Regions from separate parts of the Rhodococcus pseudokoreensis genome, predicted to be linked through region 4. Evidence: riboswitches for the same ligand, from Rfam matches in the RefSeq annotation. Region 4 holds a riboswitch; each other region holds the start of a gene.
The links. A riboswitch is a leader RNA that binds a small molecule or an ion and turns the genes downstream of it on or off. The one in region 4 is predicted to bind thiamine pyrophosphate.
Positions count from the first base shown of each region.

Region 1: it holds a riboswitch for thiamine pyrophosphate, as region 4 does, so the genes downstream of both, thiC (phosphomethylpyrimidine synthase ThiC) here and JWS13_RS37985 (TenA family protein) in region 4, are expected to answer to the same signal.
Region 2: it holds a riboswitch for thiamine pyrophosphate, as region 4 does, so the genes downstream of both, JWS13_RS17455 (3-oxoacyl-ACP reductase) here and JWS13_RS37985 (TenA family protein) in region 4, are expected to answer to the same signal.
Region 3: it holds a riboswitch for thiamine pyrophosphate, as region 4 does, so the genes downstream of both, thiO (glycine oxidase ThiO) here and JWS13_RS37985 (TenA family protein) in region 4, are expected to answer to the same signal.

Region 1 covers NZ_CP070619.1:6,432,701-6,439,681, reverse strand. Annotated here, with positions in the region: gene JWS13_RS34500 (peptide deformylase) at 36-626, shown strand; gene JWS13_RS34495 (N-acetylglutamate synthase, CG3035 family) at 616-1,581, shown strand; gene JWS13_RS34490 (exodeoxyribonuclease III) at 1,616-2,419, shown strand; gene JWS13_RS34485 (GNAT family N-acetyltransferase) at 2,456-2,818, opposite strand; gene JWS13_RS34480 (GNAT family N-acetyltransferase) at 2,917-3,300, opposite strand; TPP riboswitch at 3,435-3,543, shown strand; gene thiC (phosphomethylpyrimidine synthase ThiC) at 3,536-5,182, shown strand; gene thiD (bifunctional hydroxymethylpyrimidine kinase/phosphomethylpyrimidine kinase) at 5,193-6,038, shown strand; gene JWS13_RS34465 (adenylate/guanylate cyclase domain-containing protein) at 6,071-6,925, opposite strand; gene JWS13_RS34460 (M20/M25/M40 family metallo-hydrolase) at 6,978-6,981, opposite strand, start outside.
Region 2 covers NZ_CP070619.1:2,694,301-2,701,281, reverse strand. Annotated here, with positions in the region: gene JWS13_RS17485 (CYTH and CHAD domain-containing protein) at 1-532, opposite strand, end outside; gene JWS13_RS17480 (pseudouridine synthase) at 578-1,534, opposite strand; gene JWS13_RS17475 (CocE/NonD family hydrolase) at 1,619-3,661, shown strand; gene JWS13_RS17470 (oxidoreductase) at 3,702-4,580, shown strand; gene JWS13_RS17465 (organic hydroperoxide resistance protein) at 4,602-5,024, opposite strand; gene JWS13_RS17460 (MarR family winged helix-turn-helix transcriptional regulator) at 5,027-5,479, opposite strand; TPP riboswitch at 5,553-5,657, shown strand; gene JWS13_RS17455 (3-oxoacyl-ACP reductase) at 5,707-6,471, shown strand; gene JWS13_RS17450 (LLM class flavin-dependent oxidoreductase) at 6,473-6,981, shown strand, end outside.
Region 3 covers NZ_CP070619.1:6,421,550-6,428,530, forward strand. Annotated here, with positions in the region: gene JWS13_RS34410 (serine/threonine-protein kinase) at 1-1,573, opposite strand, end outside; gene JWS13_RS34415 (glutamate ABC transporter substrate-binding protein) at 1,582-2,556, opposite strand; gene JWS13_RS34420 (hypothetical protein) at 2,553-3,935, opposite strand; gene JWS13_RS34425 (NUDIX hydrolase) at 4,059-4,817, shown strand; gene thiE (thiamine phosphate synthase) at 4,818-5,516, opposite strand; TPP riboswitch at 5,541-5,653, shown strand; gene thiO (glycine oxidase ThiO) at 5,652-6,719, shown strand; gene thiS (sulfur carrier protein ThiS) at 6,722-6,946, shown strand; gene thiG (thiazole synthase) at 6,939-6,981, shown strand, end outside.
Region 4 covers NZ_CP070619.1:7,205,776-7,212,756, forward strand. Annotated here, with positions in the region: gene JWS13_RS37975 (ABC transporter permease) at 1-164, opposite strand, end outside; gene JWS13_RS37980 (ABC transporter substrate-binding protein) at 142-1,182, opposite strand; gene JWS13_RS37985 (TenA family protein) at 1,167-1,889, opposite strand; TPP riboswitch at 1,883-1,978, opposite strand; gene JWS13_RS37990 (NUDIX hydrolase) at 2,037-2,714, opposite strand; gene JWS13_RS37995 (carboxylesterase/lipase family protein) at 2,827-4,380, shown strand; gene JWS13_RS38000 (MFS transporter) at 4,373-5,614, opposite strand; gene JWS13_RS38005 (DUF3558 domain-containing protein) at 5,699-6,226, opposite strand; gene JWS13_RS38010 (DUF3558 domain-containing protein) at 6,223-6,762, opposite strand; gene JWS13_RS38015 (GNAT family N-acetyltransferase) at 6,746-6,981, opposite strand, start outside.

The DNA.
Region 1 (6,981 bases), 770 kb from region 4:
AACGGCTCGGGCGCGCCGCACTATCCTTGACGACCATGGCCATCCTCCCCATCCGGATCGTGGGCGACCCGGTATTGCACGAACCGACCGAGACGGTGTCCCAGTCACCTGCGGAACTCGCAGACATCATCGCTGACATGTACGACACGATGGACGCCGCCAACGGCGTCGGGCTCGCCGCCAACCAGGTCGGCCTGCCGCTGCGGTTGTTCGTCTACGACTGCCCGGACGTCGACGAGACCGGAAAGCCGTTCCGCCGCCGGGGCTGCGTCGTCAACCCGGTCCTCGAGACGTCGGAACGACCCGAGACCATGCCGGACCCGGACGACGACGTCGAGGGCTGCCTGTCGGTTCCCGGCGAACAGTTCCCCACCGGCCGGGCCGAGTGGGCGAAGGTCACCGGCACCGACGCCGACGGCAACGCCGTCGAGATCGAGGGACGCGACTTCTTCGCGCGCATGCTGCAGCACGAGGTCGGTCACCTCGACGGTTTCCTCTACGTGGACATGCTGGTCGGCCGCAACGCACGCGCCGCCAAGAAGACCATCAAGCGCGCCGGCTGGGGAGTTCCCGGGCTCAGCTGGGTGCCGGGAACGGTCGAAGACCCGTTCGGGCATGACGACTGACATTCCGCTCGGAAGCCGGGTGGTGCTGCGTTACCAGTTGCCGCCCGGTTCCAGCCATCCGATGACCGACGTCATCGGGGTGCTGGAGAGCGTCGAGCCGGTCGTGGTCGTCCGCGACGCGGCCGGCTCCGCGATCGAAGTGGAGCCGGAGCGGGTGGTCGCGCTGAAGGCGGTCCCCGCGCGACCCGTGCGGGCGAGCGAGATCCGGTCCCTCGAACTGGCCTCCGCCGACGGCTGGCCGGGGATCGAGCATGCCTGGATCGACGGCTGGCTCGCCCGGTACGGCCACGGCTTCACCGGACGCGCCAACTCGGCGGCGCCGCTCGGCGACCGCGGGTCGGTCGGGAGTCTGGACGACCCCTCTCCCGGAGGCACGCTCGACCGCCTGCGCGAGTGGTACGCCGAACGGGACCGCCCGCTGCGGTTGCTGATCCCCGATCGCCTGGGCGAGGTGCCGCTGGGCTGGAACGTCAGCGACGAAGTGGTCGTGATGGCCGCCGACGTCGACAACCTGGCGCTGCCGGAGGGTCCGCGGACCACGACCGTCACCGATCACCCCGATCCGGATTGGCTCGCCCTGTACCGCTACCGCGGGTCCGCGCTGCCCGACTTCGCGGTCGACGTGCTGAACGCGGTCCAAGGCGGGATGCTCGGCTTCGGCCGGATCGGCGCCGCCGACTCGGCGCTCCTCGCCGTCGCCCGCGGATCCGTCACGACCGCGCCCGACGACCGCCGATGGGTCGGACTCACCGCGGTCGAGGTGGCGCAGGACCACCGCCGCCGCGGAATCGGCAGCCTGATCTGCGGCGACATGATCAATTGGGGACGCGAGCACGGCGCGACCCACGCGTGCCTGCAGGTCGCCGTCGAGAACGAGGGTGCGCAGGCGATGTACCGGAACGTCGGCTTCGTCGCGCACCACCGGTACCGCTACGCCACCGAACCCGGCGGCTGAAAATCTGTCGGCCAGTGCCGCTAGGGTGGCTGCCGTGCGCATCGCAACCTGGAACGTGAACTCTGTTCGTGCCCGTACCGACCGGATCCTGGACTGGCTCCAGCGGTCCGACGTCGACGTGCTGGCGATGCAGGAAACCAAGTGCAAGGACGAGCAGTTCCCGTACGAGCGGTTCCGCGAACTGGGGTACGAAATCGCGCACGTGGGCCTCAGCCAGTGGAACGGCGTCGCGATCGCGTCCCGCGTCGGCCTCGACGACGTGCAGATCGGCTTCGAGGATCAGCCCGGTTTCCACAAGGACCCGGAGGTCGCCCCCGCGCAGGAAGCCCGCGCGATCGGCGCCACCTGCAACGGCGTCCGCATCTGGAGCCTGTACGTCCCCAACGGCCGTGAGCTCGCCGATCCGCACTACACGTACAAACTGGAGTGGCTGGCGAAGCTGCACACGGACGCGGTCGGATGGCTGGACCGGAATCCGGACGCGCAGATCGCGCTGGTCGGCGACTGGAACGTTGCGCCCACCGACGAGGACGTCTGGGATCCGGCGCTGTTCGAGGGCAAGACCCACACGTCCGCCCCCGAGCGGGAGGCCTTCCAGGCGTTCGTCGAATCGGGATTCGCCGACGTCGTCCGGCCACACACCCCCGGTCCGGGTGTCTACACCTACTGGGACTACACCCAGCTGCGGTTCCCGAAGAAGCAGGGCATGCGCATCGACTTCGTGCTCGGGTCGCCCGCCCTCGCCGGCCGTGTCGACAAGGCCGAGATCGACCGCAACGAACGCAAGGGCAAGGGCGCCAGCGATCATGCGCCCGTCATCGTCGACCTCGGCGACTGAGGCGCAGCAACCCGAGACGAACGGCGCCCCCGGGGTCTAGTCGGCGACCAGAATGTCGAGATGCTCCGGGTTCAGCGCCACGTAGCGCCGGACGTACGTGCAGATGGGGCGCACCTTCCAGCCGCGCCGGCGCGCCGACCCCAGCGCCTCACGAACCAAGACTGCGGCGAGACCGCGGCCACCGAGGTCTTCCACGATCACCGTGTGCATGAACGCGACGACCTCGCCGGGCCTGGCGGTGAACCCGGGGATGTCGTCCTCGTCGCGATAGCCGAGGATGCCGACCAGCTCGTCCCCCAGCCACAGATCGAATCGTTCGTGGGCAGGGTTGTCGAGTACGCGAGCATCAGCGGCAGTGATGCTCCCCGACGGCTCGGGAACGTTCGAAATGTGATCCATGCCACTCATGGAAACAGTTCCCGGGCGGCCTCGCGAGTGGAATCACCGGCCCCGGAACCGTTTCGTTGCCGACGAGTGGTCGATTCGTGTCCCGGCCGTCAGGCCTCCACCGGGACCACGAGGTCGCGGTACTCGGGATGCCCGGCGACGAAGCGCTGCACATAGGTGCACACGGGCCGGACCTTCCAGCCGTACCCGCGAGCGAGGTCGAGGGAGCGCCCCACCATGAGTGCGGCGAGTCCGCGGTGACCGAAGTCCTCCACGATCACCGTGTGCATGAACGAGACCACCGGAGCCTGACGCCCCCGGCCCCTCTGTCCCGGCGGCCGGGCCACCACGCCCACTCCCGCGCCCGCACCCGGCGGGGTGTCCGCGAGGGCGAAATACCCGAGGATGCCGACCAGGTCACCACTCAGTCGGAGTTCGAATCGGTTCTGATCGGCGTTGTCGATCACGTCCACAACCTGCGCGTCCGTCAGCATGGCTATCTCCTGGGGGTATGTGTCGTAATCGAAATGTGATGTTCATCACCCTTTATACCGATGCACGGAACCGCTGTCCAAGTTTCCCCCGAATGTTTCACTCACAGAGATCTCGGTTACAGTCTCCGGGACAACTACACATCCACGGGGGCTCGCACCAGCGGGCTGAGAGGACGGCTAGGGGCCGTCGACCGTCGAACCTGTCCGGGTAATGCCGGCGTAGGGAGCATCATCGATGAGCACAACCATATCTACAGCCACGTCCGTCACCACGGGACCGATCCAGGGCAGCACCAAGCAGTACCTGCAGTCGGGCGACGACATCCGGGTGCCGGTCCGGCGCGTTCACCTCACCAACGGTGAGCACCTCGACGTGTACGACACGTCGGGCCCGTACACCGACGCGGACGCCACGATCGACCTGGACGCGGGGCTTCCGCACCTGCGGGCGCCGTGGATCGCCGACCGGGCAGGCACCCAGCTCGACGCCGCCCGCGCCGGAACCGTCACTCCCGAGATGCGGTACTGCGCAGCACGAGAGGGTGTTTCACCCGAGACGGTGCGCGTCGAGGTCGCGGCGGGTCGCGCCGTGATCCCGGCCAACCGCTGCCACCCCGAACTCGAGCCGATGATCATCGGCAAGGCGTTCGCGGTCAAGATCAACGCGAACATCGGCAACAGCGCGGTGACGTCGTCCATCGCGGAAGAAGTCGAGAAGATGGTGTGGGCGACGCGGTGGGGCGCGGACACCATCATGGACCTGTCCACCGGCAAGAACATTCACGAGACCCGGGAATGGATCCTGCGCAATTCGCCGGTGCCCGTGGGAACCGTGCCGATCTACCAGGCGCTGGAGAAGGTCGGCGGCGATCCGACGGCACTCACGTGGGAGATCTACCGCGACACCGTGATCGAGCAGTGCGAGCAGGGCGTCGACTACATGACGGTCCATGCCGGGGTGCTGCTCCGCTACATCCCGCTGACCGCACGCCGGGTCACCGGCATCGTCTCCCGCGGCGGTTCGATCATGGCGGCGTGGTGTCTGGCCCATCACCGGGAATCGTTCCTGTACACCCACTTCGACGAACTCTGCGAGATCCTCCACCGCTACGACGTCACGTTCTCTCTCGGTGACGGTCTGCGCCCCGGGTCCATCGCGGACGCCAACGACGAGGCGCAGTTCGCGGAGCTCCGCACCCTCGGCGAGCTCACGAAGATCGCGAAATCGCATGGCGTGCAGGTGATGATCGAAGGTCCCGGGCACGTGCCGATGCACAAGATCGTCGAGAACGTGCGGCTCGAGGAGGAGTTGTGCGAGGAGGCGCCGTTCTACACGCTCGGACCGCTGGCCACCGACATCGCACCGGCGTACGACCACATCACGTCCGCGATCGGGGCGGCGATGATCGCGCAGGCCGGTACCGCGATGCTCTGTTACGTCACCCCCAAGGAGCACCTGGGGCTGCCGAATCGGGACGACGTCAAGACCGGGGTCATCACGTACAAGATCGCGGCGCACGCCGCCGACCTCGCGAAGCAGCATCCGCGGGCGCAGGAACGGGACGACGCGCTGTCGAAGGCCCGGTTCGAGTTCCGCTGGCACGACCAGTTCGCGCTGTCCCTCGACCCGGACACGGCGCGGGAGTTCCACGACGAGACGCTGCCCGCCGAGCCGGCGAAGACGGCCCATTTCTGCTCGATGTGCGGCCCGAAGTTCTGTTCCATGCGGATCTCCGCCGACGTGCGGGAGTACGCGCAGCAGCACGGGCTCGATTCGATCGAAGCCATCGAGGCGGGCATGGCCGAGAAGTCGAGCGAGTTCGTCGACGCAGGTGGCCGCGTGTATCTGCCCGTAGAATCCGTCACCTCAGAGAATCGGTAAGGTCCCCTTCGTGAAGCTGCTGCCCCTGACCCCTGACGGCCAGACCCCCGTCCGCGTCCTCACCATCGCCGGCACCGATTCCGGCGGTGGCGCCGGAATCCAGGCGGACTCGCGGACGATGGCGCTGTGCGGCGTCCACGCATGCGTCGCGGTCGCCGCGGTCACGGTGCAGAACTCGGTGGGCGTCAGCGGTTTCCACGAGATTCCGCCGGAGACGGTGGCCGCGCAGGTGCGGTGCGTCGTCGACGACATCGGGGTCGGGGCAGCGAAGACGGGGATGCTCGCGTCGACGGCCATCATCGAGGCCGTCGCCGCCGTGTGCACCGAGGTCGGGATCGGCCGGGACCAGCCGGTCCCGCTGGTCGTCGACCCGGTGTGCGCGTCCATGCACGGCGATCCGCTCCTGCACGCCGAGGCGCTGGACGCCGTGCGGAACACGCTGATCCCGATCGCCACGGTGGTCACCCCGAACCTCGACGAGATCCGGTTGATCACCGGCATCGAGGTGATCGACGACGCGACCGCGCGCCGGGCCGCGGAGGCGCTGCACGCGCTCGGCGCGCAGTGGTCGATCGTGAAGGGCGGGCATCTCCGGACGTCGGCGTCGAGCACCGATCTGCTGTTCGACGGCGACCGGTTCCTCGAGTTCAGCAGTCCCCGGATCGACACCGGCAACGACCACGGCGGCGGCGACACCCTCGCGGCCGCCATCGCGAGCGCGCTCGCCCACGGGTGGTCCGTGCCCGACGCGGTGGCGTTCGGCAAGGAGTGGGTCACCAAGTGCCTGGAGGCGTCGTACGACCTGGGCGCCGGTCACGGCCCCGTCTCCCCGCTGTGGCGCCTGCGGCACCCGTGAGTACTTGTTAACGTCCGGCGGTTAACAAGTACTCACGGGCGGCGGAGCCGCAACCGCCAGATACCGAGGTCGGAGGGCACTCCGCTGGGGGCGGGGGCAAAGAAGGCGCGCCGCCACGGCTTGACCCCGACCCCCAGTTCGTCGAGGGTGCCCGGCTGCAGGCTCGACAGCGTGGCGGACGACGCCATCACGTTGCCGTCGCCGCCCAGTTCCATCATGCGGGCCGCGACGGTCACGTCGACACCGAGCCAGTCGCTGCCGATCTGCCGGGGCGAACCGGTATGGATGCCGACGCGCATGCGGGGGCGGTAGCCGTCCACCTCGACCTCCGCGAGCGCTTCCTGTGCGGCGAAGACGGCGTCGATCGCGCGGTCCGGGCTGGAGAAGACGGCCATCACACCGTCGCCCAGTCGTTTCACCACGTGCCCGCCCCGGTCGACGATCGGGGTCTCGACGGCTCGGGCGACGTCGCGCAGCAGGGCGAGCGTGGCGCCGTCGCCGGCGGGCAGTGACCAACTGGAGAATCCGACGAGGTCGGTGAACACGATGGTCACCTCCTGCGTTCCCCGCCCGCGTCCGGTGCGCTCGAGCAGTGCCTGCCACACCTGCAGCGCGCCGAGGCTCATCTCGCGGGACGCGCCCGGCTGGTGGTCGAGGAAGCGGTCGGCGACGCGGGCGATGGCCCGGGCGCTTCCGGGGCCCGCCGTGGACAGTGGATCGCCGAACGCGGGATCACCGGGGAGCGCGCGACGAACCTTCCGTAGCCCTTCGATCAGCTGCGGCTGCCGGTTCACCGACCCCACCCAGCCCAGCACCTTGTCGCCCCGTTTCGGTGTCTGCGCAGCGCCCGGCTCGGCACTGTTCTCTTCGGCGGGGTCGTCGCTCACGGGAGTAAGAGTAACTCAGCGTCACATGCACAAACGCGTGACAAATCGGACATCAC
Region 2 (6,981 bases), 4.5 Mb from region 4:
CGTCGAACAGTTTTCGGTCTCCTGCCGCGAGTTCGACTTCGATCTCCCGCCACACCCGCTCGTCGGTTCCGGTGCCCGTCTCGGGGACGGCGGCGATCACGACATCCGAGACGACCTCGGCGAGCGTCGTTCCGGCCGCGTCCACGAGCCGCTGCCGCTCGCGGTCGGTGCTGATGAGCGCGACCGGGTTCAGGGCGGCGCCGCGGGTGAAGGCCGTGAGCAGTTCCGCGAACTCGCGCGGAACCTCCGTCTCGGGGTGCTCGGGGTCGGGCGCCAGTTGCAGCTCGGTCCGCTCGTCCGTGCCTGCCGGGATCTTCAGATGCCAGCCGGCGTCGTCGCCGCCTTCCCGTCGGCGGAGCGTGATTCCGGCGCGGAGCAACAGCAGTTCGCCCGTGTCGTAGTACAGGGCGGACAACTGGACGGTGTCGCGTCGCGGTTCACCGTCGACGCCCGGAAGCCCCGACAGCGCCGGGAGTTGCTGCTCGGATGTCGCTTCGTACTTGCGTTCCACTTCGGACGTCGCGGTACTCATGTCCCCATCTTTCCGGCTGCGCGGGCCGGGCGAAAGAAGCCGAGGTCACAGCGGCCAGTCGAGGCTCCGGACGCTCGCGAAGCGCCGTGTGACGCCGGAGCAGGGGTCGGCGAACTCGACGGAACGGGCCAGCAGCCGCAGCGGCGTCGAATAGTCGTCGGCGGCAACGTCGTAGAAATCGGGATAGAAGTTGTCGCCGTGGATCGGGATGCCGAGCGAACTCATGTGCAGCCGCAACTGGTGCGTCTTGCCGGTGTGCGGGAGCAGCCGGTACCGGGCCGCGTCGCCGTGGACCTCGAGCAGTTCGATCCGGCTCTCGCTGTTGGCGGGACCGTCCACCTCGTAGGCCTTCAGGACCCCGCGTTCCTTGACGATTCGACTGCGGACCGTGGCAGGCAGCACGAGATCGGGGTCGTGGCGGGCGACGGCCTCGTACTCCTTGGTCACCCGGCGCTGATCGAACAGCGACTGGTAGTCGCGCCGCACCTCGCGCCGCACCGTGAAGATGAGCACCCCGGCGGTCAACCGGTCGAGGCGGTGCGCGGGTGTCAGTTCCGGGAGGTCGAGGTCTCGGCGCAACCGGACCAGCGCCGACTCGGCGATGTACGCGCCGCGCGGGGTGCTGGCGAGGAAGTGGGGTTTGTCCACGACGAGGAGGTTCTCGTCGCGGTGGAGGATCTCGATTTCGAACGGCACCCGCTTCTCGACCGGCGGATCCCGGTACAGGTACACGAATCGGCGGGGCGCGAACGGCGTGGACCCGGTGATCGGCTGCCCCCGCTCGTCGACGACTTCGGACGCGGCGACCTTCTCGCGCAGCCGGGTCTCGTCGTGCGGAAAGCGTGCGACGAGGTACTCGAGCACGGTGGGCCACGTGCCGGTGTCCGGCATCCTCAGCCGCGTCGGGTTGAGGCCGTCGCGGACGGGAAGTGGGGCGTCGGGCACCCCGTCACGGTAGTCGAGAGCGGACGGAAATCCGTCGTTGACCGCGAGGGGACTCATGGTTACTATCCGGTAAGTTTGTGACGCGGGCCACCCTGACTGGCCGCCGAGGCGCGTCATCGGAGGATTTCACGGGGGTTCGAAGTGATCGTGCGTCGATGGGCGTTTCGGCCGGGTGCGGTGGCAGTCGCGCTCGCAGTGGGGGTGGGACTCGCCGTGGTGCCCACGGTGACGGCGTCGGCGGATCCGACGGGCGGCGCCGCGGGGGCCGAGTGGAACACCGCGGTCGCTGCCCCGCCGAAGTACCCGGTGATCGCGATCGACTGGGACGTTCCCATCACGATGAGCGACGGAACGGTGTTGAAGGCCAACGTCTATCGCCCCGCGGACGCCTCGGGCACGCCGATCGACACCGCGATGCCGTCGGTCCTGAACGTCACGCCGTACACGAAGCTGGTCGGCAACCTCGTCGATTCCGTGCTCGCGGTGCCGGGGCTCGAGGACACGGTCGTCGACCTGGTGAACTCCTTCGATCTCGCCGGGACACCGCTCGACGGCGTCGGGGAGTTGTCGAAGGTGATCACCGGCGGCGGCATGCGCGTCTTCGGCGTCAACCGCGACCTCGTCCGGAACGGATACACCCAGGTGGTGGTCGATGCGCGCGGCACCGGCTTCTCGCAGGGCGAATGGCAGGCGCTCGGCCCGCTCGAGCAGCAGGACTCCGTCGAGATCATCGACTGGATGAGCAGGCAGGGGTGGTCCGACGGCAAGGTCGGGATGGCGGGGGTGTCCTATTCGGGAATCAACTCGCTGCAGGCCGCGGGGCATCGGCCGCCGGCGTTGAAGGCGATCTTCCCCACCGAACCGGGCAACGACCTGCTCCGCGACATCGTCGGGACGGGCGGTGGTCTCGGCGTCGGATTCATGCCGCTGTGGCTGTCACTGGTCAACGGTCTCAAGTTCGTTCCCGACGTCCAGGCACTCGCGCAGGGGAACTTCGACGAGCGGTGGCTGCAGGACCGGTTGCGGGATCCGCTGACGCTGTTCCCCGCACTGATCCAGGCGATGACCGCGTCACAGATCGGCGATCTCGACGCCGGCACGCTGCGGGTGGCGCAGGACGGCCAGTTCTACGAGGAGCGGAAGGCGCAGGCGGGGAACATCGACGTGCCGACCATGCTCTACGGCGCCTGGCACGACATCTTCGCGAACAGCGAACCACGGGTCTACAACGACATTCCGCTGCCCGCCGGTGAGAAGCAGCTGATCATGAGCGACGCCTACCACGTCTCGTTCGGTGGCGGCTTCGGCGAGCCGGGTGCGCCGCCGCGACTCGACGTCCTCGAACGCGCGTGGTTCGACAAGTGGCTGAAGGGCATCGACAACGGCATCGACGAATACGGTCCGGTCACGCTGTACCAGCAGGGCAACGGCTGGACCACCACCGATCAGTTCCCGCGGGCCGGTGTCGACTACCAGCGGATGTACCTGTCGGGTGCCGCCAGCGGCACCGCCGGGCACGCCGCCCACGACGGCAGCCTGGTGCCGGCGAAACCCGGCGACACGGCTCAGCTCACCGTCGCTCCCGGTCTCCGCGGGCTCTGCTCCCGCGACGGAACGCAGGGCACCGCGGGCGCGGCCGTCGTCTTCGGGTCGGTGTGCAGCAAGGACTCCCGCTTCAACGAGGCCGAGGGCCTGACGTTCACCAGCGCCCCCGTCACGCAGCCCACGGAACTGTCGGGTCCGGTCAACCTGCACCTCGAGACCGTGCTGGACGCGCCCGACGGATTCTGGGCGGTGACTTTGAACGACGTCGCCCCGGACGGCACGTCGACCCCGCTCACCAACGGTGCGCTCACCGCTTCGATGCGGGCCGTGGACGATTCGAAGAGCACCAGGTCGGCGAACGGCGACTACACCGAACCGCACCACTATCTGACGGTGGCCGCCCGTCAGCCGCTGATTCCGGGTGAGGTGACACCGGTCGACATCAACTTCGTGCCCACCGACGCGGTCCTCGCGCCGGGGCACCGGTTGCGCGTCGACGTGTACGCGGGCAGCGTTCCCCGGTACCTGCCGCTCGGGCCGATTCTGGCGGACAGCCAGCTGAAGCCGCAGCACGTGGCGTTGTCGCCGGACCGGCCGAGTTTCCTCAATCTGCCGCTGGTCGGGGCGCAGGCGTGGTGACGGGTTCACGCCGCGTCCCGGGATCCGTAGGGTTGACGGCATGACCAAGTGGACAGCTTCGGACATCGTCGATCAGAGCGGCCGCACGTTCGTCGTCACGGGCGCCAACAGTGGTCTGGGGGAGGTGGCCGCGCGGGCCCTGGGCAAGGCGGGAGCGCACGTCGTGCTGGCCTGCCGCAACACCCACAAGGGTGAGGTGGTCGCGCGGTCGATCGGTGACAACGCCGAGGTGCGCCGTCTCGACCTGTCCGACCTCGCGTCGGTGCGCGAGTTCGCCGCCGGCGTCGATTCCGTCGACGTGCTCGTGAACAACGCCGGGGTGATGGCGGTTCCGCAGCGCAAGACCGCCGACGGATTCGAAATGCAGATCGGCACAAATCATCTCGGGCACTTCGCGTTGACCGGACTGCTGCTCGGCAAGATCACCGATCGGGTCGCCACGATGTCGAGTGCGGCACATCAGGCCGGGACGATCCACCTCGACGATCTCAACTGGGAACGCCGCAAGTACAACCGGTGGAGCGCGTACGGGCAGTCGAAACTCGCGAATCTGCTGTTCACGTACGAATTGCAGCGCAGACTGGCCGCGGCGGGGTCGCCCGTCAAGGCAGTGGCCGCGCATCCCGGCTACGCGTCGACCAATCTGCAGGCGCACACCGAATCGGTGCAGGACAAGCTGATGGCCGTGGGCAACCGGATCTTCGCGCAGTCGGCGGAGATGGGGACGCTGCCGATGTTGTTCGCGGCCACCGCCCCCGACGTGATCGGCGGCAGTTACATCGGGCCGGACGGCCTGTTCGAGCAGCGTGGCCACCCGAAGGTGGTGGGCTCCAACAAGAAGTCGCGGGACGAGCAGACCGCGAAGGGTCTGTGGTCGCTGTCGGAGGACCTGACGGGCGTCGAGTACAAGTTCGGGTGACCCGACGCCCGCGCAGGTGTCTCAGTCTTCGGTGACCTCGAGGGTGACGTCGACGTTGCCGCGGGTGGCGTTGGAGTAGGGGCACACCTGATGTGCCTTCTCCGTCAGTTCGAGCGCCTCCGCGCGCGGCAGGTGGGGGAGGGACACCTCGAGGGTGACGGCGAGGCCGAATCCGCCGCCGTCCGTGGAGCCGATCCCGACGCGGGCGCCGACGGCCGAGTCGGCGACGTTCGCCCCGGCCTGACGCCCGACGAGCTGGAGTGCGGAGTGGAAGCACGCCGCGTATCCGGCGGCGAACAGCTGCTCGGGGTTGGTGCCGTCGCCGGACCCGCCCATCTCGGTGGGGATGGCGAGGTTCAGGTCGAGCCGGCCGTCGGACGTGCGGGCGTGGCCGTTGCGGCCTTCCCCGGTTGCGAGGGCTTCGGCGGTGTAGACGATCTTCATGGTTACTTCTCTCCTGTTGGGGTTTCGAAACTGTGGAGCGATTCGGTGAGGCGCGACAGGGTGTCCCGCAGGGCGACGAGTTCGTCGACGCCCATTCCCGTCGACCGGGCGAGTTCGGTGGGGATGCCCTCCGCGGCGGTGCGGAGGCCCGCGCCCTTCTCGGTGAGGTGGATCCCGACCCGGCGTTCGTCGGCCGACGAGCGCCTGCGTTCGACCAGGCCCAGCATGTCGAGGCGCTTGAGTAGTGGCGACAGCGTGCCGGTGTCGAGGTCGAGGGCGTCGCAGATCTCTCGCACCCCGCGACCGTCCTGTTCCCAGAGCACCAATAGCACGAGGTACTGCGGGTAGGTCACGCCCAGTGCGTCGAGCATCGACCGGTATCTCGCGGTCATCGCCCGGGAGGCCGAGTACAGCGCGAAGCACACCTGGCGGTCGAGGGCGAGGTTGTCGGTCACCCCTGAATAGTTGCACACAACTAGGTTGTGCACAACCAAGAAATCGAAAACGGTGAATGCCCTTACACTGTTGGCCAGTGACACGGGGTGCTGCCCAGCGAGGATCCGGGCGGCTGAGAAGACACCCGTCGAACCTGAACTGGGTAATGCCGGCGAAGGGATGTCGCGGAGACGGCCGTATGCGCTCATCCGATGTCTCGTCGCCGACCGATCGGAAGGTGACAGCAATGCAGCTCGACAAGCAGATCGTCCTGGTGACCGGCGGTGGCCGGGGCCTCGGTTCCGCCATCGTGCGCTCGTTCGCGGCGCAGCACGCGCGGGTGGTCGTGAACTACCGCAACAGCCGGGATGCGGCGGAGGAACTCGCAGCATCCCTGGGTGCGGACCGCGCGGTCGCGCTTCAGGCAGACGTCACCGATGCCGCGCAGGTGGCAGCACTGTTCGCCGCCGCGGAAGCGCACTTCGGATCGCCGGTGACCACCGTGATCAACAACGCCCTCGCCGACTTCTCCTTCAACGGCGACGCACGCGACAAGGCGGACGTCATCACGTGGGAGGCCTTCGACTCACAGTTGCGCGGCAGCGTGCAGGCGACCCTGAACACCACGCAGGCCGCGCTGCCGGGCATGCGCGCGCTCGGGTTCGGCCGCATCGTGAACATCGGAACCAATCTGTTCCAGAACCCCGTCGTCCCGTACCACGACTACACCGCCGCCAAGGCCGCCGCGCTGTCGCTGACCCGCACCCTCGCCGCCGACCTCGGGCCCGACGGCATCACCGTCAACATGGTCTCGGGCGGGCTGCTGCGCACCACCGACGCGAGCGCCGCCACCCCCGGCGAGGTGTTCGACCTCATCGCGGCGAGCACTCCGCTGCAGCGGGTCACCACCCCCGACGAGTTCGCCGACGCGGTCCTGTTCTTCGCGTCCCCGTGGTCGCGCTCGGTGACCGGCCAGAACCTCGTCGTCGACGGCGGACTGGTCAAGGACTGACATGAGCGACGCCCGGCAACTGCACTTCAACGCGTTCCTGTTCGGCTGCGGGCACCACGGCGCCGCGTGGCGGCACCCCGCCTCGCAGGTGGAGCGGCTCAGCGACATCGCCTACTACGAGGAACTGGCGCAGACGGCGGAGCGGGGTTGCCTCGACGCCGTGTTCTTCGCCGACGGACATTCGGTGCGCGACCCCGCGTCCGGGGGCATGTGGTTCCTCGAACCGCTCACCGCACTGTCCGCGATGGCGCGGGCGACCGAGCGGGTCGGTCTCGTGACGACCGTGTCCACCACGTTCTACACCCCGTTCCACGCCGCGCGGATGCTGGCGTCGCTCGACCACATCAGCGGCGGCCGCGCCGGCTGGAACGTGGTGACGTCGATGTTCGACGCCGAGGCCCGCAATCACGGTCTCGAGGAGATGCCGCCGCACGACGACCGCTATACGCGCGCCGCGGAGTTCGTCGAGGTGGCACTCGCGCTGTGGGATTCGTGGGAGCCCGACGCGCT
Region 3 (6,981 bases), 780 kb from region 4:
CCCGGGAGAACGACACGCCCAGGTCGTCGACGACCCGCTCGATCCCGTTCTCACGGGCGTGCCGAATGGAATCCAGGGTCTGCTGCGGTTCGCTGTGCACCGCGGCCGCCAGGAGTTGGGCGTTGGGATCGGCCGGATCGATCAGCGGCACCGCCAGCGCCTGCGCCACCGACAGCGGGTCGAGATTCCTGTCCCGTTCGATGCCGTCGACGTACACGTCCGTCTGCTCGACCGCATCGTCCGTGCCGAAAGTCGTTCGCTGCTTGCTGAACACGGTCGACAGCCCGGGATGCTCCTCGCCGGTCTGCTGCGCGAGTACCTCGCGGAGTACGGCGGTGAGCTGACCGGACATCTCCTCGGCGGACGCGAAACGCCTGCTCGGATCGGGGTCGGTGGCGCGCAACAGGAGTCGATGGAAGAACTCGTATTCCGCGAGCACAGGCGCCTGCTCGGGGGACGGGATCCCGTCGAGGTACCGGCCCTTCTCGGACGGCATGTCGAGCGTCAGCACCGCTAGTGTGCGCCCCACCGTGTAGATGTCGGAGGCCACGGTCGGGCCGGTCCTGACGATCTCCGGCGCCTGATACCCGGGCGTGCCGTACAGGTACCCGTAGTCCTCGATGCCGGCGACGGCGCCGAGGTCGATCAGCTTCAGGGCGTCCTCGGTGACCATCACGTTGTCCGGTTTGAGGTCGTTGTACACCAGACCGGTGGAGTGCAGATAGGCCAGTGCGGGAAGGATTTCGAGCACGTACGCGATGGCCTGCTCGACCGGCATGCGCTCGGGCCGGGTGTGCGTCGACAGGACGTCGCGCAGTGAATGACCGCCCACGTACTCCATGACGATGTAGCCCATCGGGGTGCCGTCCGCCCGGGGATGCTCCACGAAGTTGAAGATCTTCACGATGCTCGGGTGCGCCACCTCCGCGAGGAACTGACGTTCGGCCACCGCCACGGCCTGAGCCTCGGCGTCGCCGAAGTGCAGCAGCCCCTTGAGGACGACCCACCGGTCACTGACGTTGCGGTCGATGGCCAGGTAGATCCAGCCGAGGCCGCCGTGCGCGATGCAGCCCTGCACCTCGTACTGGCCGCCGATGAGGTCGTTCGGGTCGAGGAGCGGCCGGAAGTCGAAAGTCGCTCCGCACGAGGGGCACAGACCGAACTCGGAGGCCTCGGACGTGGGGCCGCTGCGGCCGACCGGTTTGTTGCACTTCCAGCAGAAGCGCTTGGCCTCGGGGACCTTCGGGTCGGTCATCACCGCCGACGCCGGGTCGAGTGTCTTGACGACCGGAACCTCGACGAGTCCGCCGCCGAGACGCAGGCGCTGCCCGGACCGGGTGCGCGGTGAGCGCGTCGAGCGACCGGTACCGGACGCACCGGACGGCCGGGACGTCGGCGAAGCAGCCTGGGTGACCGGCCCCTCGTCCAGTTCTTCCCGAACCGCTGCCTGCGTGGCCTCGTCCAGTTCGTCCCGGACCGCGGCTTGCGTGGCCTGGTCCAGTTCTTCCCGGACGGCGGCCTGGGTGGCGAGGTCCGGGTCGGTGGACTCGGGGTTCTTCGAATGTTGCGGCATGCGTCCCCTCAGTCCTGGTACACGGCGGACGGCGGGGCGGGGGACGGGCCCAGCACCGACAGCCACCGGTCGTACATTCTGGTCCAGGTTCCGTCGCCGCGGATCCGTTCGAGTGTGCGGTTGACGAACCGCACGAGGTCCTCGTTCGTCTTGGTGATGCCGATGCCGTACGGTTCGGCGCCCATGCTGTCCCCGACGATCTCGAGGTACGGGTCCTGGGACGCCAGGCCGGCGAGGATCGTGTCGTCGGTGGTCACCGCGTCGACCTGCCGCTGCTGCAGGACCACCAGGCAATCCGACCACATGGGGACGGTGAGGATCTCGGCGGTCGGCGCGACCTTCTGCAACCGGGTCAGCGACGTCGTGCCGCGGACGACGCAGACCCGTTTTCCGTCCAGGTCGGCGGCGCTGCGGATCGGGGAGCCCTTCACGACCAGAACTCGCTGCTGCGCCGCGAAGTACTCGGAGGAGAACGCCACCCGTTCCTTGCGGTCGCAGGTGATGGTCATCGTCTTCGCGACGATGTCGACCATCGACTCCTGCAGCGCCTTCTCACGATTCGCCGACGTGAGGATGCGGTAGTCGAGCCGGTTCGGGTCGCCGAACAGGTCCCGCGAGATTTCCCGGGCGACGTCGACGTCGAAGCCCTCGATGGCGCCGGTCGCGGGATCGCGGAAACTCATCAGGTTGCTGCCCGTGTCGAGTCCGACGACGAGACGTCCGCGCGCGCGGATGGCGTCGACCGTCGGCATCGGCGTGTCGGTGTCGGGGAACGGGCGCAGGCTCGCGGTGGGATCGCCGCAGTCCTTCTCGGGAGTAGGCGGGGCGGCGCTGGTCTCGGGGGCCGGTGCCGCGGCCGCGGGAAGCGGGGGTTCGGTGTAGGACATGCTCGGCGATCCGACGTGCTCCGGGGCGGCCTCGGCGCACCCGCCGATCAGCAACGTGGTCGCCAGCAGCACCAGCGCGATCCGGTGCCGCCTCACTGGTATTCCCTCAACCGGGGCCACAATCCGATGATAATTCCGCAGAGCGCGACGAGTGTGAGGACGAGGGCGCCGGAGCCGAGTGCGGTCAGTACCCGGGCCGCGGATTCGACGTTCGACCTCAGATGGTCGCGGGCGGTCCCGATGCCGTCGGTGAGCGCGTCGTCGACGGCATCGAACTGGGCCGCGGAATCCGCGGGTCCCGGCCCGATCGCGACCGTTGCCGCCGAGACGAAGTCGCCCTTCGCGAGAATCTCGTTCATGCGATCGTGCGCCGACGACCAGTTGTTCCAGGCCTCCTCGGCCCGCGCCACCTCGTCGTGGCCGACCGCGCGGTCGCCGTCGTGCGGGTAGCCCGACAGCAGGGTGTCGAGTTGACCGGACTTGTCCTCGAAGACGGCGTCGTAGTCGCCGTTCGAATCCCGGCGGACCAGTTTGAGTGTCTCCTCGGTGCGCGCCTGCTGCGCCAGGATGCGCGCCGCGGTCAACTCGTGCATCGGGCGGGCACCCTGGGTCAGCGCGCGCTTCGTGTCGAGGGAGGAGACCACCCCGGCGACCAGCATCCACACCAGGAGGATCGCGGTGCACGACGACGCCAGGATCAACCCGAGATTGAACGTGCGCCTGCTGAGCCGCGCGAGGACGACCTGCGCGACGAGCAGCGCGACGAGCGCGACGAGGACCAGGATCAGCGCCGTCCACGGCGGACGGGAGTAGTCCCGCTGGATGTCCGCCACGTCCGCTTCCTGCCGGGCGTGCAACTCCTGGGCCTTCGGCAGCATGCTCGTCTGCATCAGCGCCGACGCCTCGCTGAGGTAGGCCGCGCCCACGGGATGACCGGTGCGGTTGTTGGCCCGCGCCGTCTCGACGAGACCGGAGTAGACGCTGAGGTCGGTGGAGATGGAGGCGAGCAGGCGCCTGCTGTCCACGTCGCCGGCGGCGAGCCCGCCGGACGCGTACACGAGGTCGGAGGAGGCAGTGCCGAGCGCCTGCGCGTACGTGTCCCGGAGTTCGGGGGGTTCGAGACCGCCGGAGATGAACGCCGTCGTCGCCGCGGCGTCCGCCACCGACAGGGCGCTGTAGAGGTTCTGCGCTGAGAACGACAGCGGTTCGGTCTCGGCGAGGACGCTGTCGAGGGTGGCCTCCCTGCTGTTCACCGACGACGCGGCCACGAGACCGGCGGTCAGGGTGAACAGCACCAGGAGCGTGCCGAGGGCGGTGAGCTTGGCTGGGGTTGACGCCAGGAATGCGCGAAGTTCCTTACGACGTGCGACGGCGGGGTCGACGTCGTCGTCCGCGGCGGCAGACAGGGCGCGGCTGCCGTGGGGTTCGATCGACGGCGCCTCACGCAGAACCACCTCGCACCCCTCCCGTGTCACGGCCGCACCTTGTGGGGAGCATATAAGCAGGAGTCGGTGACTGGGGATATCGGGCACTTCCGGCAGAAACCGTTAGTGTGAGGGAACTGCAGGGAGACCCATCAGGTCGGACAGGGGTAGTCGATGCGTGGTGACGGTGACGGCTGGGCGACCGGGCCGGACGGCAGTCGTCATTGGGGCAAGCACGGTGCGGCCGGGTTGTTGCTGCGTGCGCCGCTCCCGGACGAGACGCCGGCCGTGCTGCTACAGCACCGTGCGGCCTGGAGCCACCAGGGCGGGACGTGGGCGCTGCCCGGCGGTGCCCGGGACAGCCACGAGACCACCACCCACGCCGCGGTGCGCGAGGCGCACGAGGAAGCCGGCATCGAGAGCGCGGCGATCCGCGTCCGCACCGAGGTCGTCACCATGAAAGCCGCCAGCGGCTGGAGCTACACCACGGTGATCGCCGACGCCGAGCGCCCGCTGCCCACCGTCGCGAACGGTGAGAGCACCGAACTGCGCTGGGTGCGGGAAACGGACGTCGCCGGGCTGCCACTGCACCCCGGATTCGAAGCGGGGTGGCCGCAACTACGCACCACCGAGGTGCGACTGCTGCTCGACCGGCACGACGTCCTGGGGGAGCGCGGCGCGCCGGCGCAGCTGTCGAGGGCACTGCCCCGCACCGTGCACCTGCCGGACGGCACCTACGGGTGGCTGCCGCGGGTCGAGGTGCTCGAGGCACTGGACACGGTCGGTCGCCTCGCCGAACCGGCAGGTCACGGCACCACACTGGGAACGGTGACCGCGGTCGTCACCACCGACCCCCACCTGATCGAACAGCTGCCCGCCACCGTCGTGATCCTGCCGCCCGCCACGGTGCACGACTGGCTCGCGCAGGCGTAACTACGCGTTCTGCTGCAGCAGGGCGGACAGTGAGCGCGCGGCGGCCTGCGGGTCGCGGGCCTCGGTGATGGCCCGCACGACGACGATGCGGTCGGCGCCCGCGGCGAGGATCTCCGGAACCCGGGACTCGTCGATGCCGCCGATCGCGAACCACGGGCGGTTCGGTGCGGAGTCGGCGGTCGAGCGCACCAGGTCGATGCCCGACGCGGTCCGCCCGGGCTTGGTGGGCGTCGCCCACACCGGTCCGGTGCAGAAGTAGTCGACGCCGTCCTCGATCGCCGCGAGGCTGGCCTGTGCGCGGCTGTGCGTGGACCGGCCGATCAGGACGTCCGAACCCACCACGGTCCGCGCGTAGGGGACGGGCAGGTCGCCCTGACCGAGGTGCAGGACGTCGGCGCCGGCGGCCAGCGCCATGTCGGCCCGGTCGTTGACGGCGAGCAGCGCCCCGTGCCGCCTGGCCGCGGCCGCGAGCACCGACAGTGCCGCCAGTTCGTCCCTGGCGTCCATCGTGCCGAACTTCTTCTCACCGGCCGAGCCCTTGTCGCGGAGCTGGATGATGTCGACGCCGCCGGACAGCGCGGCCTCGGCGAACTGCGCCAGGTCGCCCTTCTCGCGCCGAGCATCGGTGCACAGGTACAAACGTGCTGTTCCGAGGCGGCGCCGACGGTCCGTGAGGTTGCTGTGATGCGAGGTGGTCACGGCATGACGGTAGCCTCTACGGTGAAAGTGCAACACGGGAGTCCCGGGGAACGTGGGGCTGAGAGGGGCTCACGCCGAGCCCGACCGTCATACCTGACCCGGATCATGCCGGCGCAGGAAGTGAGGTGGAGTTCAATGGCGAGATCGGTATCCGTCGTCGGAGGCGGAGTGATCGGCCTGTCGATTGCGTGGCGAGCAGCCCGCAACGGCTGGTCGGTGAAGCTGTACGACCCGTCGATCGGTTCGGGAGCGTCCTGGGTGGCGGGCGGCATGCTCGCCCCGTTGTCCGAGGGCTGGCCCGGTGAGGAGAGCGTCCTCGAACTGGGGAGCGCGTCGCTCGACCGGTGGCCCGAGTTCGGGAAGGAACTGGAGGCCGGGGCCGGCGTCGACCTGTTCACGTCGGAGAGTTCGCTCACCGTCGCGCTGGACGGCGCCGACGCCGAAGACCTCCGGACCATCGCCGAGTGGGTGGGGGCGCAGGGCCGGGATCTGCAGATCCTGAATCGCGCCGAAGTCCGCGCGCTCGAGCCGATGCTGGGTCGCGGAGTCCGGTTGGGGCTCTTGGCCGTCGACGAACTGGCCGTCGACAACAGGCTGCTCCTGCAGGCGTTGCAGAAGTGCGCCGTCGACGCCGGGGTGGAGCTGATCGGTGAGGCCGTGCGCAGTCTCGACGGCCTCGGCACGGACCAGATCGTCGTCACCGCGGGCGTCGCGTCACCGGCACTGTGGCCGGGACTTCCGGTGCGCCCGGTGAAGGGCGAGATCCTGCGGTTGCGGGCCCGTCCCGGGGTGACACCCGCGCCGGGCCGGACCATCCGCGGCAGCGTCCACGGCAGGCCCGCGTACCTGGTGCCGCGTGCCGACGGCATCGTCGTCGGCGCCACCCAGTACGAATCGGGCAACGACACGCAGGTCACGGTGGCCGGTGTGCGGGATCTGATCGCGGATGCGGAGGCTTTGATGCCCGCCATCGGCGAGTACGAACTGCGGGAGATCTCGGCGGGTCTGCGTCCGATGACCCCGGACAACCTGCCGCTGATCGGCCGGGTGTCCGATCGGGTCGTGGTGGCGACGGGACACGGCCGCAACGGCATTCTGCTCACCCCGGTGACCGCCGACGCGACGGTGGCATTGTTGGAGGGCTCGGCACTGGTCGAGGCGAAGGCCGCCGACCCCGAACGGTTCGAGAAAGTAGCGAGGTAGAGATGAGTGAGCAGCAAGTAGTGGTGCCGATCGGCATCAGCGTCAACGGCGAGGATCACGAGTTCACGGAACCGTTGACCGTCACCGGGCTGCTGGAGGCGCTGAACCTGCCGACCAAGGGCATCGCGGTGGCCGTGAACGGCGCCGTGTTCCCCCGCGCCCGGTGGGACGAGCTCGTGGTCCGGGGCTGGGAGATCGAGATCCTGACGGCGGTGCAGGGTGGCTGACACGACGCCCGGCGTGCAGAAGGGCCTCACGATCG
Region 4 (6,981 bases):
GACGGCAGCACCTGCGGCCGGATACCGCTGACCGTCACGTACACCTGCCACGCGATCACCAGCAGTGCCACGACCACGACCGCGGGCAGCACCCGCCGCAGCAGCGGGGACGTGCCCGGGGCCGGGGTCCGGAGGGTCGGGTCAGGGCTGAGCGAGGTACTCATTGGTGAAATAGGTCGACCAGTCGGGTTCCGTGGTCAGCGGTGCCCCGTCGGGGCCGGTGAGCAGGCCGTGCTGGAACAGGAAACCGGAGTACCCCGCCCACTGCTCGGCCGTCTGTGTCCCGACCTTTCCTGAAGCGTCCTTCATGTACTGGGAGGACAGCATCTGCTGGCTCTCCCGCACGAGGGACTCGTCCGTGAAGGCGCCGGGGTTGGCGTCGATCAACATCTGTGCGGCCTCGTCCGGCCGGTCGGCGGCGAACTGATAGCCGCGCTGCAGGGCCTGGACGAACTTGCGGGCCTGCTCGGGGTGGTCTTCCATCCACTGCTCGTTGCCCTCGATGACGAGTGCGTACGCGTCCGGGAATCCGTAGTCGGTGTAGTGGAAGTAGCGCATCGGGGTGCCCCGGTGCTCGGCCTCGATACCCTCCCAGCCGAAGAACGACACGGTGAAGTCGGCGGTGCCGGAGTACACGGCCTCGTACGCCGACGTGCCGAGCGTGACGGTGGTGAATTCGCCCTTGCCGCCGTCGTTCCGGATGATCTGCTTCAGCGTCTCCTCGCCGTCCGGGTCCGCGAAACCGGCGTAGATCTTGCCGTCGAGATCCCGGGGGCGGGTGATGTCGGGGCGATCCGCCTTCACCGCGATGCCCGTCGCCCAGTGCTGCAGCGGGGCCATGACCGACGTGGTCTGGGCGCCCGCGGCCTTCGAGAACGTCGAGGAACTCTGGAAGCTCACGCCGAACTCGGCGTTACCGGCGTCGACAAGTGTGTCGGGCGAGGTGTCGTTGTACGGCAGCACCTGCACGTCGAGTCCGGCGTCGGCGAACCAGCCCTCCTGCTGGGCGACGAACAGACCGGTGTGGTTGGTGTTCGGCGTCCAGTCGAGTGCGAACCGGATGGTGTCGTCGGACTGCGAGTCGCCGGCGCAGCCGGTGAGCATCGACAGGGCCGAGACGAGGATGACGGCTGCGATGGCAGCGCGCTTGGAACGGGAGAAAAGTGTCACGACGCCGGCCATTCCTGCTTGTTGAGTGCGGTGTCCCAGAACATGAGTTCGTAGCGGCTGGCGATCGTGAACGCCTCCACCATCGCCTCGCGCTGGATGTCGGTCGCGGCCTCCGCGGCGGTGTCCACGAGTTCGCGGGCCTTCGCGACGGCGGCGTGGAACTCCTCCGCGTCGTACGTGGTCACCCACTGTGCGTACGGGTGCGACGGGTCGGCGGACAGCACCTCGCGGGCGCTCGCCGCGAGCCGGCGTCCCACGTCCGCGTAGATCCAGAAGCACGGCAGCACCGCGGCGGCGGACACCGCGTACGGCTCGGTGGCGGCGACCGCCGTCAGGTAGGAGATGTACCCGAGGCAGGCCTGCGAATGCTGCGGTTCGGCGTCCGACGCGGGGAGTCGTCCGCTGGTCAGCAGATTCTGGTGCAACGTCGCTTCGACCGTCGCGGCCTCGGCTGCCGAGCCGGCCCAGAAGCCGGCCTCAACGGGACCCGGCGCGTGCGCGGCGACCAGGGACAGGGCCTTCGCGTACCCGGTCAGGTACAGGAAATCCTGCTCGATGTACGTGCGGAACACGTCCAGCGGCAGTGTTCCGTCGCCGAGGCGGCGCAGGAACTCGAGTTCGTCGATCGCCTCGCGCAGCACCTTGGTCCGGTCCCACAAGTGGTCCGTGAATCGGGCGTGCTGGCCTGCGCCCGCAGCACCTTGGACAGAGCTATTCACAACGTTGACATCCCTTCGTCAGCATTACCTGAGCAGGTTCCCGGGTGTGTTCTCAGCCCCGCCCGTGCGGAGCACCCCGTGTCAGAACAAGCCGACCCTAGCACCGGCCGTGCCGCGAACGGAAAGGCCCCGGGTGGGTGGACGGGCTCAGCCGGCGAGGAACGCGGCCGCCCCCGGGGCGAGGGGCGCGGGGCCGCGCGTGTAGATCTCGGCGGGCCTGCCGGTCCCGACGACGGCCATGTCGCCGGTGTGCGCGAGCGCGGGCAGCATGTGCCGGCGGAACGAGTCCTTCGGGAGGGGGCGGCCGAACACCACCTCGTAGACCCGGCGCAGTTCGAGCACCGTGAACGTGTCGTCGGCCAGGCCCGACGGGTCGACGGACCGCGCGTACCGCTCGCGGAGGTCGGCGACGGCGAGGGTGACGACGTCCGCGTGGTCGAACGCGAGGTCCTGCGTCACGCGGTCGCCGTCGACGGGGATCAGCAGGGCGTCGCGGGGGAGGGCAGTGCGGGGCAGCGCCGCGCCGTGCGTCATCGACAGCACCCACCCGCGGTCGTCGCGGGCGGGGTCGTCGAACATCGCCAATTGGTGGAACTCGGCGCCGGCCAGGCCTGCCTTGATCCGCAGGCACCGCTCGGCGGCGTCGCGCAGCCGCTCGCCTTCGTGGAGGAAGGTGCCGGGAAGCGCGAGCCGGCCCGAACGGTGCGGAACCACAAGCACTTTCAGCTCGGCGCCGTCCACGGTGAGGACGGCGACGTCGACCGCCACGGACGGCCGCGGGTAGTCGAGGAGGCTCTTGCCCTCGGGATCGGTCGATGCGGCCACGGAGGAAATGTTAGCGCGCGGTTGATCTATGTCACGTTCGAACGGTCCTGCCTGCGCATCGTTGGTAGTTTGGCGGGAGATTCCCGTACGCGCTGCGTGAGGAGATTCGGCCGTGGATGTCGAGAAGTCAGGCGACACACTCGTCGTCCGCGCCCGGGACGGCGACGTGCGCGGCTATCCCGAAGGCGACGTCTACGCGTGGAAGGGGATCCCGTTCGCCGCCGCCCCCGTCGGCGATCTGCGGTTCCGGGCGCCGGCCCCGCCCGCCCCGTGGGACGGCGTGCGCGACTGCGTCGACTTCGGCCCGATGGCCCCGCAGGGTCACGGCACCGCCGTCCCGATCGACGCCGGACTCGAGATGGACGAGGACTGCCTGTCGGTCAACGTGTGGGCCCCCCGGCCCGACGGCACCCCGCGGCCGGTGATGGTGTGGATCCACGGCGGCGCCTACTGCCTGGGAACCGCAGCTCAGGGCATCTACAACGGTCGGATCCTGTCCACTCTCGGCGACGTCGTGCTGGTCTCGTTCAACTACCGGGTGGGAGCGCTCGGCTTCCTCGACCTGTCGTCGTTCTCGACGGCGGAGCGGGTGTTCGAGACCAACTGCGGGCTACGCGATCAGGTCGCCGCCCTCGAATGGGTGCGCGAGAACATCGCGTTCTTCGGCGGTGACCCGGACGAAGTGACGGTGTTCGGGGAGTCGTCGGGAGCCGGGTCGATAACCACGCTGATGACGTGCCCGAGCGCGGACGGGTTGTTCCACCGCGCGATCGCCCAGAGCCCGCCCGCCACGTCGGTGTACGGCAGCGAGCGCGCGGCCACCGTCGCGAAGCAGTTCCTCGACATCCTCGACGTGGAACCCGACCGCATCGACACGCTGCTGCGCCTCCCGTACCGCACGGTCATCGAGGCCAGCGACACGCTCGTCAACGAGGTGCCGACGAAGATCCCCGGCACACTCGCCATGGCGCCCGTGGTGGACCGCGACTTCCTGCCCCGCTACCCGGTGGCCGCGTTCCAGAAGGGGTACTCCCACCGCATCCCGCTCATCATCGGTTCCAACAAGGACGAGTCGTCGATCTTCAAGTTCATGAAATCGCCTTTGCTGCCGGTCACTTCGGATTCGGTGCAGGAGATGCTGCGGGCGATCGCGACCGATCACCCGGAATTGCCCGCGGCCCGCCTCGCCGACATCCTGTCGGCGTACCCGGACCGCGGGAAACCGAAGGGCGCGCTCGCGATGTCCCGCGACGCCGCGTTCCGGATGCCCGCCCTGTGGGTGGCCGACGCCCACAGCAGGCACTCGCCGACGTGGATGTACCGGTTCGACCAGGCCACCCCGATGCTCAAGGCCGCACGCATCGGAGCCGGGCACGCCACCGAACTCCCGTACGTGTTCGGCAATTTCGACACCCTCAACATCGACCCGACGTTCTGGCTCGGCGGCCGGAAGACGGCACTCGAGGTGTCCGGCCGGATCCAGCGCCGGTGGCTCGCGTTCGCGCGGCACGGTGTCCCCGCCGCCCTGGACGCGTCCAAGCACTGGGCCCCCTACGACGAGGAGAACCGCTCCACGCTGCTGATCGACGGCGCGGACACCCTCGTGAATGACCCGGACAAGGAGATGCGGGTCGCCTGGGGCAACGACGTCATGGGCTTCAACTGACCGGCACCTTCTCGTCCAGTTCCTTCAGCACGGGCAGCGCGAAGCACGCCAGCCCGATGATCAGGACCGGGATCGCGAGCACGAAGAACGTCGGCTGGATTCCCCACTTGTCGAGGATCGGGCCGGCCAGCAGATAGCCCAGCGGACCCGCCGCATACGCGGTGGACGTCATCACCCCGGTGACCCGGCCGCGCATGTGCTCCGGGCTGCGAGTCTGCATGGCGTAGTTCGCGATCGGGCCGACCGGGCCGAACACCAGACCCTGCAGGAGAGCCAGCGCCAGGATCGCCCACAGCGGAGGAAGGAACGCCATCGCGACCATCGCCGCGCCCAGCACCGTCACCGCCACCACCATCAGCATCCGGCGCGACACGAACGGCGCGAGCGGTCCGTACGCAAGGGCGCCCACCACGCCGCCGATGCTGAGCGCCATCAGCACCGAACCCAGTTGCGCAGGTTTGTCGAGTTCGGTGAAGTACACCGGGAACACCACCGACTCGACCGGCATGTACAGCGCGACCACCGCCATGTCCACGAGCGCGATCGTGCGCAGGAGCCGGTTGTGCCACACGAACTTCAATCCTTCGAGCGTGCCGTGCCAGATGGACGTCGGACGCGTCGCGGTGTCCGGCCTGCCGGCGTTCTCGAGACGCAGGAACGCGATCGTCGCCACGGACAGCAGGAATCCGGCGGCAGCGACCCACAACGTGTTCACCGCACCCACGGTGGCGATGAGGACGCCACCGATACCCGGCCCGACGAGATACGCCACGTTGTAATTGGCCTCGTAGAGGCTGTTCATCCGGTCGAGGGACCATCCCGCGGACTTCGTGGCGGCGGGCAGCATCGACTCCCTGGCCGCGATGCCGGCCGGATCGAACGCGGCGCCGATCGCGGCGAGGACGGCGATCACCGTGACGGTGAGTCCCGCCGTGGTCGCGATCACCGGGATGGCCGCCACGGACAGGGCCGACAGGCAGTCGGAGATCAGCGACGTGCGACGTCGTCCGAACAGGTCGACGAACGTGCCCGCGAACAGGCTCGACAGCAACAACGGGAGGGTGGCCGCGCCCGCGACGATCGCGGCGTCGGACGCGCGACCGGTCTGCTCGAGCACGAGCCACGGCAGCACGACGATCACGATGCCGTTGCCCGTGGAGGAGAACAGCGTCGCGACGTTCAGCAGGATCAGGGGCCCGAACCGTCGAGTCACAGCCGTCTCGGTGGCGGTCACGGCAGGGGTCCTCTGGTCGGCTCGGTCGGTGGTCCTTCGACGCTAACAGCGAGGTCGTGGCCACCGCGAGCGAATTTTCGGCCGCTACTGGTTGCGTTGCAGGGTCAACTCGGCGAGCGTGCGCGCGCCGTCGCACGGGTCGCCCGTCCCGGACCGCTGCTGCACCCACCACGTGATGACACCGGAGTAGGCGGCGGTGATCCCGCACGCCGCCGAATCACCCGGCCGCCGGGCGCTGAACGCCGACGTGCCCGCGATCGACGTGGCCTCCACCTGATAGCCCAGCTGGTCGGCCACCGCCCGCTCCCGCTGCAGCGAGTTGTTCTCGAACCAGCCGAACGTGACGTCGATCGATCCGGCGGCGGACGACACCGTCCACATGCACACCGCACCGTAGAAGTACTGGTCGATGCCTGCGCCGTGCAGGGTCTCCGCGATCTTGTCGTCGGGGACGGCGTCGCATTCGCGCAGGAGCTTGTCGAACTGCGGCGAGCCGCCGTCGTCGGAGGACCCGGCGCCCTCGGGCAGGGGAGTGCCCGTGACAGAGGTGCCGCATCCGGCCAGCACCATCGCCGACGCCACCGCCGCGGCGAGTCGCCGGGCGCCGCTCACTTGGCCTTCCCCAGCGTCAGCCGGCCGAGCGCAGTCGGGGCCTCGCACGGATCGGCGGGTGCACTGCCGGCGCCGTAGCGGACCAGCCAGTGCACGAAATCGGAACCGGTGCCGAGCGCGACCTCGCAGAACCCGACGTTCTGCGACGAGAACCCGCGATGCCCGGCGATCTCGAGGTCGTGGACCTCGTGACCGATGCCCTTGGCCACCGCCCGCTCCCGGTCGATGGGGCTGCCGCGGTACCAGGTGAACATCACGTACCGTTCGCCGCCGTCCGCTTCCCACCGGCACTTGATGCCGTTCCGCGACACCGGGGTGAGCCCGGCGATCCCCGCCCGCTCGTACACCTCGGCGTCGGTCAGCGAACCGCATTCACCCACGAACGGGCCGGGCTGCGCGGCCACCGAGGTGGTCGGCGCGGACGCCGGACCGGTGTCGGAACCGCTGCCGGAACCGCAGCCGGCCAGCACTACCGTCGCGGCGAGAAGACAACTCGCGCGGACGGCGGGGCGGAGCGGATCAGACGAGCTCCGCATAGCTCGGATTCTCGGCGATGTACTTCTCCACGTACGAGCACGACGGGATCACGGAGAGCCCGCTGGACTTCGTGTCGTCGAGGGCGGCCTTCACCACCACCGCCGCCAGGCCCTGCCCGCGAAACTGCGGGTACGTCACGGTGTGGTGGAAGTCGCGGGCACCGTTCCGCTCGAAGTAGTCGGCGTATCCGGCCAGCTGGCCGTCGAGGTAGATCTCGA